DNA from 3 places in the Vogesella amnigena genome. Region 2 is predicted to be linked to each of the others. Evidence: predicted binding sites of a transcription regulator. Region 2 holds the regulator's gene; each other region holds the start of a gene.
What was found. Region 2 encodes FNR, which switches genes on or off when oxygen is low (the NO sensors DNR and NnrR bind a similar motif). Its sites were predicted from a motif close to TTGATNNNNATCAA; they were not measured.
Positions count from the first base shown of each region.

Region 1: a site for FNR is predicted at 2,252-2,265, ahead of nirJ (heme d1 biosynthesis radical SAM protein NirJ). Genes of this name have one in related genera too.
Region 3: a site for FNR is predicted at 2,822-2,835, ahead of ACFOKJ_RS01515 (NAD(P)H-dependent flavin oxidoreductase). Genes of this name have one in related genera too.

Region 1 covers NZ_JBHRYH010000017.1:27,018-31,187, reverse strand. Annotated here, with positions in the region: gene ACFOKJ_RS07420 (APC family permease) at 1-1,593, opposite strand, end outside; gene nirJ (heme d1 biosynthesis radical SAM protein NirJ) at 2,322-3,527, shown strand; gene ACFOKJ_RS07410 (cytochrome D1 domain-containing protein) at 3,524-4,170, shown strand, end outside.
Region 2 covers NZ_JBHRYH010000018.1:38,389-42,558, reverse strand. Annotated here, with positions in the region: gene ACFOKJ_RS08720 (RNA methyltransferase) at 1-432, shown strand, start outside; gene ACFOKJ_RS08715 (DUF1853 family protein) at 429-1,340, shown strand; gene ACFOKJ_RS08710 (NAD(P)H-dependent oxidoreductase) at 1,348-1,803, shown strand; gene fnr (fumarate/nitrate reduction transcriptional regulator Fnr) at 2,141-2,887, opposite strand; gene hemN (oxygen-independent coproporphyrinogen III oxidase) at 2,998-4,170, shown strand, end outside.
Region 3 covers NZ_JBHRYH010000002.1:233,802-237,971, reverse strand. Annotated here, with positions in the region: gene ACFOKJ_RS01530 (NAD(P)/FAD-dependent oxidoreductase) at 1-394, opposite strand, end outside; gene ACFOKJ_RS01525 (LysR family transcriptional regulator) at 697-1,665, opposite strand; gene ACFOKJ_RS01520 (helix-turn-helix transcriptional regulator) at 2,063-2,734, shown strand; gene ACFOKJ_RS01515 (NAD(P)H-dependent flavin oxidoreductase) at 2,902-4,074, shown strand.

The DNA of each region.
Region 1 (4,170 bases), on a different contig from region 2:
CGGCAATTCGATGTCGCGACGCATGGACTCCGGAAACACGCCTTTGTCCTGCCAATAATGGCGGTAGATGAATACCGGGACGATCAGGAAGGCGGCGATCAGGCCATTGCGCAGGGTGTTTTCGCCCTGAAAATTGGCGCCGGCGCCGGCAAACACCAGGTCGACGAAACCACAAAACGCCCCCAGTCCCAGCAGCCAACTACTGCATTTGTACGGACGTTCCCAGTCCGGGCGGTCCATGCGGTGAATCCAGCCGGACTGCAGGTTGAGAAACACAAATATCATGTAACAGACGTTGGAAACCGCCAGTACCGACATGTAATTGGACATCAATAACAGGAACACGTTGAAGCCCAGGTCGGTCCACATGGCGCGAGTCGGCGCGCCATGTTTGTTGACATGTGACAGGTAGCGCGGCAGCCAGCCATCTACCGAGGCCTGGTACAGGGTGCGCGAGGAGCCCATCATCGATGTCATCACTATCAGCAGCACCGATAGCACGAGCATGGCCACGATCACATTGACCACCACCACGCCGCCACCGACAAACTTTGCCATGGCTATTGCCACACCCGAACCATCAATGATGCCGGGAGCCAGCATGCCTTCCAGTCCCAGGTGCCCCTGAAAGGCAATCGGCACCAGGATAAACATGAACAGGCACAGCAAGCCGGAAGAGAAAATGGCACGGAAGGTATCCCGCTGCGGGTCCTTGAATTCGCGGGTGTAACAGACCGCGGTTTCAAAGCCGAAGGTGGACCAGCAAGCCAGGAACATGGCGCCAAGTGCGGTGCTGATACCCGCAGCATTCCAGCTGCCCATCACTGCGGCACCGGAAGCATCGTGTGACAACGGCAGCAGCGGCAGAAAGTGACTGGATGGCATGTCATCGGTGAAAAGCGGCACCAGCGAGATGATTAGCAAGGGGGTCAGAGAGGCAATGCCCAGAATGCGCTGGGTCTTGGCTGCGGATGACGCGCCGCTGTGCTGCAACTTGAAGGTGATCAACAGAAAGATCAACGCCAGCACGAAGGTAGCGTTCACCTGCAGTGTCAGATCTTTGCTGATAAATCCAAGGTTCAGCAGGGTGAGCTGCCAGCTATTGATTGCGGAATCTGCCGGGAACAGGCTGCTCAGTGTGTATCCGGCGGCCAGGCTGGTGCCTAACGCCAGCATCGGCGACCATGCCAGCCAGTTGCACCACACGGATACTGGCGCAACGAACTTGCTGTAACGCACCCATCCGAGTGCACCATATACCGATGCACCACCGGATTTGTGCGGATAGAGGCCGGAGATCTCTGCATAGGTAAAGCACTGGGCAAAGCCGATAAGGATGGCGAGTAACCAGATAAACCATGCAGGCTGACCGACAGTGGCCGAGACGCCTCCAATGACGAACAACACCCCGGCAGGTACGCCACTGGTTACCCAGAAGGCGTCTTTCCAGGTCAAATTTCGGTGCAGCTCGCAGTCTTGCGTAGCTGTGGGCGGGGCATACGCATTCGCTGCAGTGGTTCGCAGCACATGTTCTTGCAAACTCACAACATTCTCCTCTATCACCAGAACAGGAACACCTGCCTGGTTTCGCAATTTTATTTCGCCTGAAGTCGCGGGTTTCAGACGCTTGCTGCCATTTCTGGCTGCTATGTTTTGTGCCGACGAGTGCCGGCCTTCCTTTGCATTTCGACCCGTTTCTGGATCTGCCTTTCTACAGCCACCTAGCGTTCAACAAGAGACCTGGCAGAACAATCGCATCGAGCAAATTTAGTCTCCTGTAATCCTGTGGCTTGCACGCGCTCAAAAACGTCCCGCTTTAGTTTTTTTTCACCAAATATGCAGGCCAGCAGACGGCATCAGGAACAGCGCTCTTCATTCAGCAATAGCTTTTTGCATAAAAATGGCTTGCGTTCTTCAAGTAAAACAATGACATAGTGCGATCTGCCAAGTAGCTAAGCATTAACGGCCAAGCTTGCAATTGGTCCTTAAATTGACGGGCTGCACTCTGCCGCGCTGCCTCAATTTTTCCGGCTGGTGGCTGGGCAGACATCCAGATCCTGAATGCCAATATCGAAATTCAGGGAGCTGCCTGCGGGACAGGCATATGCGCCCGGTCAGCAGAGCCAGGTCGGTTTCTCCTTGCAGTCAACCGCGTTGGCGGCAAGCATGCCTGCCTGTGCATGAAGGGGGCTGCGACATTCCTGCCCGCATTGATGTCGTTTGATTCGGTACCGCCGCAGCCGGCGTGTGCTTGACGGCTGTCAATGAGATTCTGGTGGACAGCGCCGACGATGACGCCATCGTCATTGCCGGAGGCTGTCATGCTGCGCCTGAGCCATTACCTGCATACCCTGCTGCATCCGCAGCCGCTGGCGCCGGCGCGGTCGCCTGCTGGTCCTGTGGTGATCTGGAACCTGATCCGCCGCTGCAACCTTACCTGCCAGCATTGCTATGCCACCTCCGCCGACAAGGATTTCGCCGGCGAGCTTTCTACCGGTGAAGTGTTCGCGGTACTGGACGACCTGTACGCTTTTGGCGTGCGGGTGCTGATTCTGTCCGGCGGCGAGCCGCTGCTGCGCCCGGACATCTTCACCATTGCCCGCCGTGCGCGCGACATGGGCTTTTATATCGGGCTGTCCAGCAACGGCACGCTGATCGACGCGGCCAACGTTGGCCGCATCGCCGACACCGGCTTCGATTATGTGGGGGTGAGCCTGGACGGCATCGGGGCCAGCCACGACCGCTTTCGCCGCCTGGAAGGCGCGTACCAGCGCTCGCTGCAGGGCATTCGCCTGGCGCGCGATGCCGGCATCAAGGTGGGCGTGCGCTACACCATGACCGAGGACAACGCGCTGGACCTGCCGGCGCTGCTGCAGCTGGTGGCGGACGAGGGCATCCACAAGTTCTACTTCTCGCACCTGAACTACGCCGGGCGCGGCAACAAGCACCGCGACTGCGACGCACAGCACGCCCGCACCCGCTGGGCGATGGACCTGCTGCTGGATACCTGCCAGCGGCAGCTGCTGGCAGGCGACGCGCGCGACTTCGTTACCGGCAACAACGATGCCGACGGCGTCTACCTGCTGCAGTGGGCGGCGCGGCACTATCCGGCCGAGGTGGCGACCCTGCGCCAGCGCCTGCAGCAGTGGGGCGGCAACGCCAGCGGTGTGAACGTGGCCAATATCGACAACGTAGGCAATGTGCATCCGGACACCATGTGGTGGCAGGTGACGCTGGGCAATGTGCGCGAGCGGCCGTTTTCCGCCATCTGGCCGGATACCAGCCACCCGCTGATGGCCGGGCTGAAACAGCGGCCGCGGCCGGTAACAGGGCGCTGCGCCGCCTGCAGCCATCTGGACATCTGCAACGGCAACACCCGCGTGCGCGCCTGGCAGCTGTGTGGCGACTACTGGGCTGCTGACCCGGCTTGTTATCTCAGCGATGCGGAAATCGGTGTGGCCGCCGGCTATGTGCCGCCACCGCCGCTGACACCATGGCAGCGGGTAGCGGTGGAGGGCCGGACATGAAGTGCCTGCTTACCCTGCTGCTGTTGCTGGCACCGTTGGCCGCCAGCGCCGCTGCGCCGGCTGCGCTGTACCAGCAACATTGCCAGAGCTGTCACGGTGCCGAGCGCATGGGCGCAATGGCGCCGGCGCTGCTGTCGCAAAGCCTGGAGCGGCTGAAGCCGGCCGAGGTGCTGCGCACGATCCGCGATGGCCGCACCGCCACCCAGATGGCCGGCTTTGCCGGCACGCTATCCGATGCCGACATCAGTGCACTGGCTGCCTGGCTGGGTACGCCGCCAGCCACGCCGCCGCTGTGGCGCGAGGCGGATACCGCGGCCTCGCGCATCCAGTACCACGACCCGGCCAGCCTGCCGGCCACACCGCAGTTTGCGACGGGCATCGACCCGCGCAACCTGTTCGTGGTGGTGGAGGCTGGCGACCACCACGTTACCGTGCTGGATGGCGACCGCTTTACGCCGCTGACACGCTTCCAGAGCCGCTTCGCGCTGCACGGCGGGCCCAAGTTCTCGCCAGACGGGCGCTTTGTCTACTTTGCCAGCCGCGATGGCTGGGTGAGCCAGTACGACCTGTACACGCTGCAGACCGTGGCGGAGATCCGCGTCGGGCTGAATACCCGCAACCTTGCGGTGTCGGACGACGGCCG
Region 2 (4,170 bases):
GCGCTGGTGTTCGGCAACGAGACCTTCGGCCTGTCCATCGAGGAAGTGGAGCAGTGCAACCGGCTGGTGACCATTCCCGGCAACCCGGACTACTTCTCGCTGAACCTCGCCATGGCGGTGCAGGTGATGACCTACGAGCTGTTCAGCCACACCGGGGTGAACGTCGATTACCTGAAGCCGGACGGCAACAGTGCCACCCAGGGCGAGGTGGACGGCATGGTGGACCACCTGGACGCCACGCTGGAAGACATAGGCTACTACCGTCGCCGCAACAGCGAACGCATGATCCGCCGCCTGCGCACCATGTTCCACCGCGCCGGCCTGCTGCGCGAGGAGATCGATATCCTGCGCGGCTTCTACAAGCAGGCACAGCGCCTGGCGGGCAAGGGGCAGGGCAGCACGCCCGATGTCGAGGACGACAGTACATCATGAGCTATCGCCACCGGCTGGCCGAACCCTATACGGCACTGCGCTGCCAGCCGGTGCGCGATCTGGCCTTTCTGCTTACCGCGCCACCACCGTGGCACAGCGGCGCCGAAATCGACTGCGCCCGCCTGCTGGGGCCGCAGGGTTGGCCGCAACTGCTTGCCCTGGACGCCGTGCCACAGCCGCTACTGGACTGGCTGGCGGTGCGGCCCACGCGGCGGCTGGGCGTGTACGCCGAGCAGCTGCTGGCGTTCTGGTTCATGCACGCGCCGCACATCGACTGCGTGGCGGCCAACCTGCCGCTGGCCGAGCACGGCCGCAGCGTCGGCGAATTCGACTTTCTGCTGCGTGTCGATGGCCAGCCGCTGCACCTGGAGGCTGCCAGCAAGTTCTACCTGCAGCTGGACGACGCCAGCGGCGAGCTGGTCGGCCCCAGCCTGCGCGATGCCTGGCCGTTGAAATACCGCAAGCTTGCCAGCCAGCTGGCGCTGAGTTGCCACCCGGCGGCACAGCTGCCGGACGGTTTTGCCGGCTGTCCGGCCTACAGCCGCCTCACCGGCTGGCTGTTCTATCCGCATGCGCCGCAGCCGCAATTCCCGTGTAATGCCGATGCCTGCCGTGGCTGGTGGCGGCGCTTGTCCGAGCCTTGGCCGCAGCATGGCGCCGACAGCCGCTGGCTGCTGCTGCCACGCTTGTGCTGGCTGGCGCCGGCGCGCGCCGCCGCCGATGCGGTGCTGATCCTGCCGCAACTGCAGGCCCAGCTGGCCGAGGCTGATGGTGCGCGACTGGTGGCCGAGTTGGCGCCAGGGGAGGGGGGCGACTGGCACGAGATTGCGCGTGGTTTCGTGGTGCGCGACGACTGGCCGCTGCCCGGCATGCTGGCCGAGCTGCAGCGCACGTTGGCCGCATCGTGAGCGCGGCATGAAGACCCTGCTGTTCGTCTACGCCAGCCAGAGCGGCCATACCCACGCACTGGTCACTGCTGCTGCAGCGGCGGCAGGTGGCGAGGAGAACGTGGTGGTTCGCGTGCTGCCGGCGCTGCAGGCCGGCATCGACGACCTGCTGGCCAGCCAGGCGCTGGTGCTGGCCACGCCGGAAAACTTCGGCTACATGGCCGGTGCGCTGAAGGATTTTCTCGACCGCACCTTCTACCCGGCGCAGGGAAAGGTGGAGGGGCTGCCGTACGCGGCGATCATCAGCGCCGGCAACGACGGCCAGGGCGCACTCACCGCGATTCGCCGCATCGCCAGCGGCTACCCGCTGCGCGAGGCCTTGCCACCGCTGCTGGTGAAGGGGGAGGTGACGCCGCAGTCGCTGGAGGAGGCGGCCGAGCTGGGCGCCACGCTGGCGGCGGCGCTGTCGATAGGGGTGCTGTAGGGCGGAAGCCCCAACGGGGCGTTCCGCCACTATGAGGCGCTTGCGGGGCGTTCCACCGTCATTTGCGGCCAACCTTGTGTTGGCGGATCGCCCCTGCGGGGCATCCGCCCTACACATCACACGCTTGCCCCACAAACAACAACGCCCCGCACGGGGCAGGGCGTTCGAACGGCAAGTTGGTAGCCCGGATAAGCGCAGCGCATCCGGGGAGCAGGTGCCAATGTTCCCGGATGCGCCTGTGGCTTATCCGGGCTACGTGTTTTCCACCCTGCATCCCCCCACAAACAACAACGCCCCGCACGGGGCAGGGCGTTCGAACGCTAAGGGCGGCTGGTGCTCAGCGCAGGCTGTTGGCCTGGGCGCAGCCGGCTACCAGTGCCTTCAGCTCTTCCGGCTGCAGTACCTGAATGTGCTTGTGATCCACTTTCAGCCAGCCCTGTTGCTGGAACTTGGACAGCGTGCGGCTGACGGTTTCCAGTTTCAGGCCCAGGAAGCTGCCGATTTCCTCGCGGCTCATGCGCAGGATGAAGTCGAAGGCGGCAAAGCCGCGTGCCGACAGACGCTGCGACAGGTTGAGCAGGAAGGCGGCCAGCCTCTCCTCGGCCTTCATATTGCCCAGCAGCAGCATTACCGACTGGTCGCGCACGATCTCGCGGCTCATCAGGCGGAAGAAGTGGTGCTGCAGGCTGGGGATGTCGCGGCCCAGGGTTTCCATGCGGTTGAACGGCAGCTCGCATACCTCGCTGTCTTCCAGCGCGATGGCGTCGCAGCCGTGCTGGCTGGCGGAAATGCCGTCCAGGCCCATCAGCTCGCCGGACATGTGGAAGCCGGTTACCTGCTCGCGGCCGTCCTGGCTGGAGACGCAGGTCTTGAAGAAACCGGTACGCACTGCATACAGTGAACGGAAGCCTTCGCCGGAGTGGAACAGGTACTCGCCACGCTTCAGACGGCGGCTCTGGCGGATCACCGCATCCAGCTGTGCCATCTCGTCGCGGTTGAGGCCAACCGGCAGGCAGAGTTCACGCAGACTGCAGTTGGAGCACGACACTTTCAGCGTGTGCAGGGAGGTAGTGAGCTCGGTCATGGTTTCCGGGTTTCGCAAGGCTAGAGGCTTGCTTGACACGCGTCAAAGCGCGCCAAGTGTCAATTAGCGCAAATTTACCAGCCCACCACCAGTTTTCCAAGCAAGACGATATGACACCCACCGCCCCGTTCCAGCCGACGCAATGCGTCTTCGATCGAGAACTTATCGAAAAACTTGAAGGTTCCGGCCCGCGCTACACTTCTTACCCGACGGCAGATCGCTTTCACGGCGGCTTCGGGGTGAAGGATTACGAGCACTGGCTGCAGCAGCACGCCATTGGCGCCAGCCATCGCCCGGTGTCGCTGTACGTGCATGTGCCGTTCTGTAACACCATCTGCTACTACTGCGGCTGCAACAAGATCATCACCAAAGACAAGAGCCGCGCCGACCAGTACCTGGATTACCTGGAAAAGGAAATCGCCCTGGTGGCGGCACGCCTGGGCTACCGCGAGAAGGTGATCCAGCTGCATTTTGGCGGCGGCACACCCACCTTCCTGTCCGACGAGCAACTCAGCCGGGTGATGGCGGCCATTAACAAGCATTTCGAATTGCTGCCGGATGGTGAGTTTTCCATCGAGATCGACCCGCGCAAGGTTGGCCGCGACACCGTGCTGCACCTGGGCCGGCTGGGTTTCAACCGCATGAGTGTGGGCATCCAGGATTTCGACCCGGCCGTGCAGCAGGCGGTGAACCGCATCCAGAGCGAGGAAGAAACCCTTACCGTGATCAACGCCGCGCGTGAGGCCGGTTTCAAGTCGGTGAGCGTGGACCTGATCTACGGCCTGCCGCTGCAGAATGCCGACTCGGTGCGCCGCACTGTGGACAAGGTGCTGGCAATGAACCCGGACCGCATCGCGCTGTACAACTACGCGCACCTGCCCAGCGTGTTCATGCCGCAGCGCCGCATCAACGAGGCTGATCTGCCCACGGCCGCGCACAAGCTGGACATCCTGCAGAATTCGGTACAGCAGCTCACCGACGCCGGCTATGTGTTCATCGGCATGGATCACTTTGCCAAGCCGGACGACGAGCTGACGCGTGCCCTGCAGCAGGGCCGCCTGCAGCGCAACTTCCAGGGGTATTCAACCCATGCCGACTGCGACATGATCGGTCTGGGCGTGTCGTCCATCGGCAAGGTCGGCCCCTGTTACTCGCAGAACGAAAAAGACATCGACGCCTACTACGCGGCGCTGGATGCCGGCCACCTGCCGGTACTGCGCGGCATGACGCTGACCCAGGACGATATCCTGCGCCGCAGCGTGATCCAGTCGCTGATGTGCCGC
Region 3 (4,170 bases), on a different contig from region 2:
AGGCGGCAAATACGTTGCCATCTTTCAGGTCACACTGGATATCGTATTTGGCGATGCGTTCGCGGATGATCTTGCCACCTTCGAAGGCCATGGCCCCCAGCTTGCGGGCGGCATCGGCGCCGTGGCGCGCTTCGATCACGTCGATATCGCGGCTGTAGCTGTTGACGATCTGGCCGCCGTTGCGGCCGGAGGCGCCCCAGCCCACGCGGGCGGCTTCCAGCACCACTACCTTGTAGCCGGCTTCGGCCAGGTGCAGCGCGGTGGAGATGCCGGTGTAGCCAGCGCCGATCACGCAGACATCGGCACGCAGGCTGCCACGCAGCGCCGAGCGTTCCGGTGTCGGGTTGGCCGAGTACGCATAGTAGGACCCGGTGTGTTCGATAGTCTGGCTCATGACAGCTCCTCGTATTATTTCTTAAACATTGCAGCGCAACATCACGCTATGTGTTGAAGCATTATGCGTCAAACGATAGCACACGTCTAATATGTTAAACATAACCGGCGTGAAATATTCCAGCCACGCAGCTGACAGTTGTTGCCAATTTGCCCACCATTAGCCCTGCCAGCCTTGCCAGACAAGGAAAATGGCAGCGCACGCAGCGCCCTTGCCTGCCGCCTCGCGCCACAAATGCACAAGGCCCGGCGGTGCCGGGCCTTGTATGCGTTTGCTCATCACCCTTGTTCAGGTGCTGGCGCTTACATTTCGTGCGGGTCGCCCAGCGCCGCGCGCTTGGCGGACAGGTCCACCCCAGGCAGGTCGCCGACGATATCCGGGTGATCCACCAGTTTTTCCAGCACGAAATCCACGAACACGCGAGTACGCGGCGCGATATGGTCGCGGTGCGGGAAGCAGATATAGATGGAGCGCTCCATGGAAACGAAGTCGGTAAGCACTGCCTCCAGCCGGCCGGCACGCACATCGGAAAGCACCTCATGCCCCGGCAGCTGGGCCACACCCAGGCCCAGGCGCGCCAGTTCCAGCACCGCATCCACGTCGTTCACGGTGTAGGTACCGGATACCTCCAGCGGAATGCGCTCGCCGCTGCGCTCGAACTCCCACTTGTACAGGCGGCCGGAGGTGGGGAACTGGAAGTTGATGCAATCGTGTGCCGACAGCTCTTCCGGGTTGCGCGGCTTGCCGTGCTCGTCCCAGTAGCCGGGCGATGCCACCACGTACTGCGGAATATGCGCCAGATGGCGCGCCACCATGCGGCTGTCCGGCATCATGCCCACGCGCACGCCCACGTCGTAACCATCTTCTATCAAGTCGCTGAAGTGGTCGTCCATGCCGAAGAACACGCGGATCTTCGGGTAGCGGGCGCAGAACTCTTCCATCAGCGGCAAAATGAAGCGGCGGCCAAAGGCATTGGGCAGGCTGATGCGCAGGTGGCCGGCTGGCTCGTCACGGCTGGCTTTCAGCTGCTGGATGGCGGAGTCCAGGTTGTTCACCGGGCCCCGGCACTGTGCGTAGAAACGGCGCCCGTCCTCGGTAAGGGTGAGCTGGCGCGTGGTGCGATTGAACAAGCGCACTTCCAACTCCTGCTCCAGGCGGGCAATGCTCTGGCTGACGGCAGCCGGTGAAACCCCCAGCTTGCGGGCAGCGTCGGAAAAGCTGCCGTTTTCGGCAGTGGTCATGAAGACCATCAGGGCTTTCAATGTATCCATCAGTTTCGATCTCGCAGCAGATGGCGGGCGTTATGCCATGCACACATCATTTGAAAACGTGTCATACACAAACAGCAGTGCAATTTACAACTTATCTGTCAAATATATGTGAAAAAAGGCATTGCTTAAAGATATTTAAGTATCGCCTGATAAATGCAAATGGCGTGAATCGCAGATTTTGGCAGTAACAGCCCTTCCCGGCCTTCCGGCCAGTTTGCAAAGTGATGCCGATTTGCAACAACAGTTCCCCGCTGTCAGCCCCTGTTTGTGTTGAGCCCCAAGAAAGCCAGATGCCAACCATGAGTAAAAAACATGGGTGGTAGAAATTCGGTTGGGCGTGCCCCATGGCTTCGATAACATGTCGGCTCACAATAATTCAGATACAGAGGAGAGCTGCGTGACAAAAGGCATTCCGTTTGCCTGTGGCAATGTCTGCAATGGCTTGACACACGCTCAGCTGACAACGTTGTTGCAGTGGATACACTCGCTGCCACAACTCGATGACGAGGCGCAGCTGCTGCGCTACCTGGACACCCTGGCCGAAGAGAGCAAGGCCAGCACCCTGCAGATTCTGCATGGCCAGGCGGCCAGCCAGGGCTGGCTGGGAACCCCGCGCCGCCTGTGCGCCGGCACCGTGCCGCTACTGCAACACCACAGCCAGCATCCCCTGGGACTGGGCATGGGAAGCGAGGTGCAGTTCTACGCTGCGGAAAACGGCGAATCCACCGCCTGCCTGTCGCTGCACAGCAATGGCCACCTGACACAACTGCATGTGGACAGCACCCTGCCCGGGGCCGAGCTGCGCATGCTGGGCAGCCTGCTGCCGCACCTGCATCGCACCATGCAACGCATCAGCCCCGCCAGCAGTGGCGACAACCCGCTGTCACACCGCGAGCGCGACATTTTCTACTGGATGATGCACGGCAAGACCAACTGGGAAATCGCCACCATTCTGGATATCAGCGAGCGTACGGTGAAGTTTCATGCGGCCAACATCATCCGCAAGCTGGACGCCAACAACCGTATCCACGCCATCGTGCTGGGCCTGCAGAAAGGCCTGGCAGCCTGATCGCCGCCTGAAGGCGGGCAAGGGGCGCCAGGTGCACATGCCGGGCGCCCCGTTTCGCTGGCGGCGCCAGCCGCATCTTCCCCCGGCTTGACCACGGTCAACGCTCGCCCTGCCGCCACTGCCGACAATCCTGCCTTTGTTTTTTTGACGCAGGAACCGGCATGGCCATCTCGCACTCGTTTTCCCCGCTGATCATCCGTGGTCGCCAGCTGTTGCCCATCGTGCAGGGCGGCATGGGCGTCGGCATTTCCGCCAAGCGCCTGGCCGGCGCGGTGGCGCGCCAGGGCGGCGTGGGTACCATTGCCAGCGTCGACCTGCGCCACCTGCATGACGATCTGCTGGCCGATGCGGCCAACCTGCAGGGCCAGGAGGGCATCAACCGCCTGAACCGCATCGCGCTGGACCGCGAAGTGCGCGCCGCGCTGGCCGCCTCCGACGGCCATGGCCTGGTGGCGGTGAACGTGATGAAGGCGGTGGACGACCACGCCGCACTGGTGCGCCAGGCCTGCGAGTCCGGCGCGCATGCGGTGGTGATGGGCGCCGGACTGCCGCTGGACCTGCCGGAGATGACCGCCGACCACCCGGATGTGGCGCTGATTCCCATCCTGTCCGAAGCGCGCGGCATCGGCATCGTGCTCAAGCGCTGGATGAAAAAAGGCCGCCTGCCGGACGCCATCGTGATCGAGCACCCCAACCACGCCGGCGGCCACCTGGGCGCCGCCAGCATCGCCGGGGTGGCGGATCACAAATTCGACTTCCAGCGCGTGCTGCAGGAAACCTTCGAGCTGTTCCACAGCCTGGGGCTGGCGCGCGAGCGCATCCCGCTGATCGTGGCCGGCGGCGTGAACAGCCACCAGAAAGTACAGACCTACCTCGGCGAGTACGGCGCCAGCGGCGTGCAGATCGGCACTGCCTTCGCGGTAACCGAGGAAGGCGATGCTCACATCAACTTCAAGCGCACCCTGGCCGGGGCCAAGCAGGAAGACATCGTGGAATTCATGTCGGTGGCCGGCCTGCCGGCGCGCGGCATCCTCACCCCGTTCCTGAAAAGCTACCTCAAGCGCGAGGACAAGCTGCAGGCCAATGCCAAGGCCGACCCGGCGCGCTGCACCCAGGCGCTGAACTGCCTGTCGGTATGCGGCCTGCGCGACGGTCTGGCCAAGGTCGGCCAGTTCTGCATCGACCTCAAGTTGGCGGCGGCTTTCCGTGGCGAGGTCAGCAAGGGCCTGTTCTTCCGCGGCAGCGAGCCGCTACCCTTCGGCGATGCCATCAAGAGCGTGCAGGAAACCATTCACTACTTCCTCAGCGGCGAAAAACCGCTGGATCTCACCACCACCTGAGCCGTCTGCCCGCCGATACGGCCAACCCTGCGGCATGGTCAGGGTTGGCCGCATTTGTTACAGTCTCCCGACTGTAATTGCCCTGCTACCTCTGCC